2 linked regions of the Ferrimicrobium sp. genome follow. The protein of the gene in region 2 binds, or shares a complex with, the protein of the main gene of each other region. Links are inferred from orthologs where the notes say so. Each region holds a gene or a part of one and is shown on either strand. Other genes may lie near its edges.

Region 1 (3,596 bases), on a different replicon or contig from region 2:
AGAATGCCCGCTTCACCACCGGGCGTCACCTCATCAAGCTCGAAGCTGAACCCCGCCTCACCCGCGTAACGCTCATACATGCGCAACATCATCTCCGCCCAGTCCTGGGAATCGGTACCGCCCGCACCAGCATGAATCTCCGCAATCGCGTCACCCTCGTCGAACTCTCCCGATAGGAGGGCCCGAATATCCAGGCTTGCAAGGCGTGCGCTCACCCAGGAGAGGTTCTCCTCAAGTTCATCGGCGAACTCAAGATCACCTTGCTCAAGGAACTCGGCCTGCACTCGCGCATCCGAAAGACGGTGCTCGATGGCCTCGAGCAACGTAACGTCCTCTCGCATCTGGGTGTAGCGGCGCGATACCTGCTGCGCCTGTTCCGGAGAGGACCAGAACTCAGGGGCGGCCATCTCCGCCTCGAGCTCTTGGAGCTGGACCTCAGCATCATCAATCTTGAGATACCGGCGAGCCGCTCCAAGTCGATCCTCAAGCACTCCTAACCGGTCGCTGACGTCACTCACTTGCCGTGACAGTGCTTGTATTTGAGCCCACTGCCACAATAACAGGGATCGTTGCGGCCGATTCGCTCCTCTTCAGACTTGACAAGCGTCGCGTTCACCTCAACATCCTCGATCGGCCGTTCTGCCACCGCCACCGCACTTTGTGCTGCCTGGAACGACTCCAAGAGGTTGACGTCGCCAGGGTCAGTGGCCCCATAATAGGACGCCTGTGCGAGATCAACACCTTGAGTCTCGGGACCAACGACTTGAACCTGGAGCACATAGCGGATGTAGTCATTCTCGATCCGCTTCATCAGCTCCTGGAACATGTCATAACCCTCTTGTTGCCATGCAACCAAGGGGTCCTGCTGTCCCATCGCACGGAGATTGATCCCGTCGCGGAGATAATCCATATCGATGAGATGTTCACGCCAGTGCTGATCGACCACCGAGAGGAGTACCTGGCGCTCGATCTCACGTGCTGGTGCCCCAGGCTCCTCATCCGGTCCCAGCGGAAGACTGGCAGATTTCTCCTGGTAGTACTCCAATGCCTCCGCATGCAACGAGGCAGACACCTGGGATTTTGTCGTCGCCTGATGAAGGTCTTCGACGACGAAGGCGGTCGGCCAATACAACACTACCTGCTCAAGAAGTTCATCGAGGTTCCAGTTGTCCTCATAGTCCGTTGGGAGATAGGTCTCCACCAGTCGGTCAATCACCCGCGACAAGGAAGCGATCGTGAACTCACTGAGATCCTCGCCAGCGAGGATCTCACGGCGGCGCTCGTAGATAACCTTGCGCTGCTCATCCAGGACCTTATCGTACTTGAGAACATCCTTGCGGATGTCGGCGTTTTTGGCCTCCACCGCGGCCTGTGCGCGTTCGATGGCGCGCGAAACCGTCTTGGCTTCGATCGGCTGATCCTCTGGGAAGGCCTTGCTCATGACCCAGTTCACCACGCCACCCCCCGCGAAGAGCCGCATCAGCTCGTCCTCAAGCGAAAGATAGAAACGACTCTCCCCAGGATCGCCTTGGCGACCAGCGCGACCACGAAGCTGATTATCGATACGCCTTGACTCGTGTCGCTCCGACGCGATCACGTAGAGCCCGCCGAGTTGGCGAACCTGTTCGGCCTCTTCGGCACACACTTGGGTGTACTTCTCCCGCGCCTCGGCAAAGTGTTGTTGGCCCTCCTCACTCTCGGGGTCAACACCGTTGTTCATCAGCTCAGAGAGGGCAAGCCGATCCGGATTCCCGCCGAGGAGGATGTCCACGCCACGGCCGGCCATGTTCGTCGCCACGGTCACCCCGTGGAGACGACCAGCCTGGGAGACCACCTCCGCTTCGAGTGCATGCTGCTTGGCGTTGAGTACGGCGTGAGGAATGGATCGAGCGCTGAGCAGCTTGGAGAGGAGTTCAGACTTGGCCACTGAGATCGTGCCAACCAGTACCGGCTGTCCCCGTTCAAATCGGGCCTCGATATCATCGACGACGGCGTTGAACTTCGCCTCTTCGGTCTTGAAGATGAGATCACCGTGGTCAGTACGGATCACGGGCTTGTTGGTGGGAATAGGGACCACGGTCAACTGATACGTCGAGGCGAACTCAGCGGCTTCGGTCTCGGCGGTACCCGTCATCCCAGCAAGCTTCTCGTAGAGACGGAAGTAGTTTTGCAGCGTCACCGTCGCCCAGGTATGGTTCTCCTCTTGGATCCGCACACGCTCCTTGGCCTCCACCGCTTGATGGAGACCGTCGGACCATCGGCGACCCTCAAGGATCCTGCCGGTGAACTCATCAACGATCTTGACCTCACCTCTGTCGACGATGTAGTCCTTGTCCCGCTTATAGAGATCCTTCGCCCGAAGCGCCTGATTGAGCTGATGGAGATAGGTCATGGCAGAGATGTCATAGAGATTCTCGACCCCGAGCGCCTTCTCTACCTTCCCGATCCCCTCCTCGGTGGTCATGACGATCTTCTTTTCTTCATCGACCTCGTAGTCAACCCCCGCTTTGAGGGTACGCGCCACCCCCGCAAACTTGTAGTAGAGTTCGGGGGACTGCGCCGATGGACCCGAAATGATCAACGGCGTACGCGCTTCATCGACCAGAATGGAGTCAACCTCATCGACAATGGCAAAGGCATGGCCGCGTTGCACCATATCGTCGAGGGTGGTCGCCATATTATCGCGCAGGTAATCGAAACCGAGCTCGGTGTTGGTGCCATAGGTCACATCCCGCGCATAGGCCTCACGCTTGAGTTTGGGATCGCTGATGTCGGCGGTCACCCGCCCCACACTGATGCCGAGCCGATCGTAGATCTGGGTCATCCACACCGAGTCACGGGCGGCGAGGTACTCGTTCACCGTCACGAGGTGGACACCTCGCCCGGTCAACGCATTGAGATAGACCGGCAGCGTCGAGACCAGTGTCTTTCCTTCACCCGTCTTCATCTCAGCAATCCATCCAAAATGCAGTGCCATTCCACCCATCAGCTGGACGTCATAATGGCGCTGACCGATGGCACGCTTGGCCGCCTCGCGGACGGTGGCAAACGCCTCGACCAAGAGATCCTCAAGGGTCTCACCTGCATCGAGACGATCCCGGAACTCATCCGTCTTGCCTCTGAGCTCGTCATCGGTCAGCTGCTCGAACTCGGGCTCGAGCTCGTTGATCAGAGGAACGACGTCAGCAAGGCGCTTGACCTTTTTGCCTTCACCTGTTTTTAAAACTCGATCGATTATACCCATATCAACTCCCGGTGGCTCCAAGCACTACAGCAGTCTAGCCTTGGTCCCTCAGGAAGGATCGGCTACCTCAGCCTGATCTATTAATCCAACGGAGCCGTCTCCGCGACGATAGACGACGGCGGAACGCTCGGTCAACGAGTTGATAAAGAGATAGAACGAGTGCGATAGCAGCTCCATGCGGACCGCCGCTGTCTCGGGATCCAGCACCTCAAGCTCGAAGGCCTTGGAACGCACAATCTGGGGCACCTCATCGAGTTGTGAGAGATCCGCAACCTTGTCCGTCCGATGGTGTGGGTGACTGCGCGCCAGGAGACGACCCTTCAGCTTCTCGAGCTGATGTGCCAACTTGTGT
Region 2 (3,305 bases):
GTCGTGGAGATGGTTACCCTGCCTCATCATGGTAATCCCTGCCCGCAGCGATGCCTCGGTCACCTCGATCAATCGCTCTACTCGTGCGGGAACCTCTCCTACTGCAACCGTAATGGCCGCATCGCCATGGTAACCCTCGACGATGGCCCCAGCGTCGATCGAGATGATATCACCCTCCCGCAATACTTCGTCCTCACTCGGGATACCGTGCACAATGACGTTGTTGCGCGAGGTGCAGATGACCGCAGGAAAGCCATGATAGCCCAGGAAATTAGATCTCGCCCCCCGCCGTTCCAAGACATCGCGAGCTGCCCGATCCAAATCAGCCGTCGTGACTCCCGGACGAATAGCACTCCGGCATGCCGCCAACATCTCCGCCGTGACACGCCCTGCTTTGCGCATCGATGCCAGTTCAGTCTCTGTGCGAACCATGATCAACCACCTTCATAAAACCCGTGTTTTGCGAGAACATCGCTGATGCGCCCGAGCACCTCATCAGGAGTACCAACCCCGTCGACCGTCTCCAGTAGCCCCATGTCGGCATAGAATCCGAGCAACGGCGTCGTCGTCTTTTCATAAATTTCAAGCCGCCGCAGAATGGCCGCCTCGGTGTCATCCTCACGCTGTACTAACTCGCCGCCACAGTTATCACAGATCCCCACGGTCTTGGGGGGCAGTTCATCGGAGTAGATACTCCCACAGACTGAACAGACGCGACGGGACGAGAGCCGACGTAATACCAACGCCACCGACACCTCGAGATTGATCACCATGTGCAACGAGGCTGGCTCTAGCAGTGCGTTAAGCTCAATCGCCTGATCCTTGGTACGGGGGAAACCATCCAACACAAACCCACGCAAGCGCGCATCTGGCTGCTCCAACCGTTCAGCGATCACACCGTTGATCACCGAGTCTGGTACCAACTCACCACGATCCATGTAGGACTTAGCAAGCTGACCAAAGGGCGAACCCCCCGCAACCGCCGCCCGCAGCATATCTCCTGTCGAGATGTGAGGGATGGCATACCGATGTGAGACCCTCACACACTGTGTACCCTTCCCCGCCCCTTGTCGACCGACCAGCACGAGCCGGAGAGGGTGACCGGAGACCATCTTACTTCAAGAATCCCTTATAGTTACGCATGGTGAGCTGGGAGTTGATCTGCTTGACCGTCTCAAGGGCGACAATCACCGCAATCAGGATGGTCGTCCCTGCATACGGGAACGAGGTGATATGCCATGCGGAAAGCAGTATCGACGGGATGACTGCGATCGCCGCTAGGAACAGAGCGCCAGGCAAGGTGATACGGTTCAGAATTCGCGAAAGATACTGCTGGGTTGCTTGGCCAGGACGCACCCCTGGAATGTACCCATTTTGCTTCCGAATAATCTCTGCCTGCTGATAGGGATCAAAGGCCACCGTCACATAGAAAAATGTAAAGACGATGATCAAGAGGCCGTAGGTGATGATGTAGAACCCACTAGTGGCGTTCAGGAGGTGATCATTCACAAAGGTACGGAAGCTATCAACGGGGATGACGTTGGACAGCAGCACTGGGAAGTAGAGGATCGACGAAGCGAAGATGATGGGAATGACCCCCGCTTGATTGACCTTCAGCGGAATGTACGAGTTCCCACCTTCATACATCCTGCGTCCGACAACCCTTCGTGCAAACACGACCGGGATACGGCGCTGTCCCTGCTCAACAAAGACGATGGCCACCAGAAGCAAGAGTACCACAATCACGATGATGGTGAACTTAAAAGCCCCAGCCTGATCGAAGATGAGCCGCCCTCCTGAGGGGATGATGCTGACGACGTTCGCAAAGATGAGGATCGACATACCTTGGCCAACCCCACGCTCGGTGATCGACTCCGCCATCCACATCACCAGCGCAGTGCCAGCGGTGAGGGTGAGCACAATAAAGAGCACCCTGGGAATGGTGAAATCGGGGATGAGATCAAGGGACTGCTGATTCCCCAGGATGACCCCGAGGCCGCTATGGAAGACAAAGGCCAACCCAGTCGCCTGCAACACCGCGAGCCCGATCGTGAGGTAACGTGTCGTCTGGGTGATCTTGCGCTCGCCCGCAGAGCCCTGATCACGCCACTCCGTCAGCTTGGGGATCACCCCGGTGAGCAACTGAATGATAATCGACGACGTGATATAGGGCATGATCCCGAGGCCAAAGAGAGCTGCCCTCGAGAGGGCACCACCGGAGAACAGGTCAAGAAACCCAAAGATGCCAGCACCTCGCGACTGCGTCACCAGCTCATGGATCGCCGAGTAACTCACCCCTGGGACCGGAATGTTGGACCCCAACTGGTAGATACCCACCATGAGAAGCGTGAAAAGGACCTTATTCCTAAGGTCCTTCACACGAAAAATATTAACAAAGTTCTGCAGCATCAGCTTACTAATCGCTCCTGGCTCACTACCGATTCATCAAGGCGTTACCCAACGAAGGGCGACGACCTGACTTATAGGGCAACGGTATCTCCGTGACGGATCCACCAGCTGATTCTATCAGCTCGCGAGCAGCCTTCGAGAATCCATGCGCCGAGACCTCAAGGGCAGCACTCAGCGCGCCACGCGCGCAGATCTTGACCAGCGCTCCCTTGCGGATCACGCCAGCAGCCTCAAGGGCCTCCGGCGAGATCGTCGTCACTCCCCGTTCGGAAAGAACGGCCAACTGGTCCAAGTTGACAACGGTGTAGGAGACACGAAAGGGATTATCGAACCCGCGCAGCTTCGGGATACGTTGCGTCAGGGGAAGCTGACCACCCTCGAAACCAACGGGGATCGTATCGCGCGCACCCTGTCCCTTGGTGCCACGACCCGCTGTCTTGCCACCCTTACCACCGATACCGCGCCCAACACGCCGCTTACGGGTCTTGGCACCCTCATTCGGGGCTAGTTCATGCAGATAAATCATTGAATCTCCTCGACCACTACCAAGTGACGTACGTTGCGCAACATACCGCGGATCTCGGGGCGGTCGGGAAGCACATGCTCTCTCCCAATACGACCGAGTCCGAGTGCACGCAGCGTCCCCTTATGGATCGGCTTGGAACCAATCAAGGAGCGCACTTGACGCACCCGCAGTTGCTTTTCACTCGTTACCTTAGCCATGTGACGCCTCCTGTTGACGCTTACGCTCTTCATACGAAGCGAGCATGCCCTTTGGAGCGATCTGATCCGGATACTTCCCGCGGGCCTTAGCGACCTGATCGGGACTCAGTAGGTGGGCCAGGCCATCCATCGTGGCGTGAGCAACGTTGATACCGTTGGAGGAGCCGAGCGAC

Evidence for each region.
Region 1: the proteins of secY (region 2) and secA are in contact, whole or in part, in a crystal structure (PDB 3DIN), measured with the Thermotoga maritima proteins. The link is inferred for Ferrimicrobium sp. from one-to-one orthologs. Residues at the interface, in WP_004081795.1 of Thermotoga maritima: Glu108, Gly109, Glu110, Glu111, Ala236, Glu237, Arg238, Arg239, Ile240, Thr241, Ile242, Gln243, Tyr244, Ala245, Arg246, Arg247, Val248, Thr249, Gly250, Arg251, Arg252, Val253, Tyr254, Gly256, Ala257, Ser258, Thr259, Tyr260, Leu261, Pro262; in WP_004082002.1 of Thermotoga maritima: Glu261, Ala262, Arg263, Lys300, Ala301, Arg302, Thr303, Ile304, Ile305, Leu323, Tyr324, Asp325, Pro326, Val329, Ser330, Tyr333, Ile336, Lys340, Phe345, Val349, Glu363, Phe364, Tyr374, Ser375, Gly376, Gly377, Glu393, Ile395, Thr482, Ser483.

What each region holds. Positions count from the first base shown.
Region 1 is NZ_DAHXOI010000029.1:5,635-9,230, reverse strand. Bases 315-3,595 are described here. They hold secA (preprotein translocase subunit SecA), read right to left. Parts: upstream 3,245-3,595; coding sequence 515-3,244; downstream 315-514. Other genes in these bases: raiA (ribosome-associated translation inhibitor RaiA), read right to left, coding at 3,293-3,595; prfB (peptide chain release factor 2), read right to left, coding at 315-518. Outside these bases: more of prfB, read right to left, coding at 1-314; more of raiA, read right to left, coding at 3,596-3,596. UniProt on the Escherichia coli protein: Required for protein export, interacts with the SecYEG preprotein conducting channel.
Region 2 is NZ_DAHXOI010000008.1:64,260-67,564, reverse strand. What follows is about bases 262-3,251. They hold secY (preprotein translocase subunit SecY), read right to left. Parts: upstream 2,410-3,251; coding sequence 1,114-2,409; downstream 262-1,113. Other genes in these bases: rpsE (30S ribosomal protein S5), read right to left, coding at 3,125-3,251; rpmD (50S ribosomal protein L30), read right to left, coding at 2,932-3,132; rplO (50S ribosomal protein L15), read right to left, coding at 2,435-2,935; M7Q83_RS07295 (adenylate kinase), read right to left, coding at 435-1,112; map (type I methionyl aminopeptidase), read right to left, coding at 262-432. In the rest of the region: more of map, read right to left, coding at 1-261; more of rpsE, read right to left, coding at 3,252-3,305. UniProt on the Escherichia coli protein: The central subunit of the protein translocation channel SecYEG. Consists of two halves formed by TMs 1-5 and 6-10.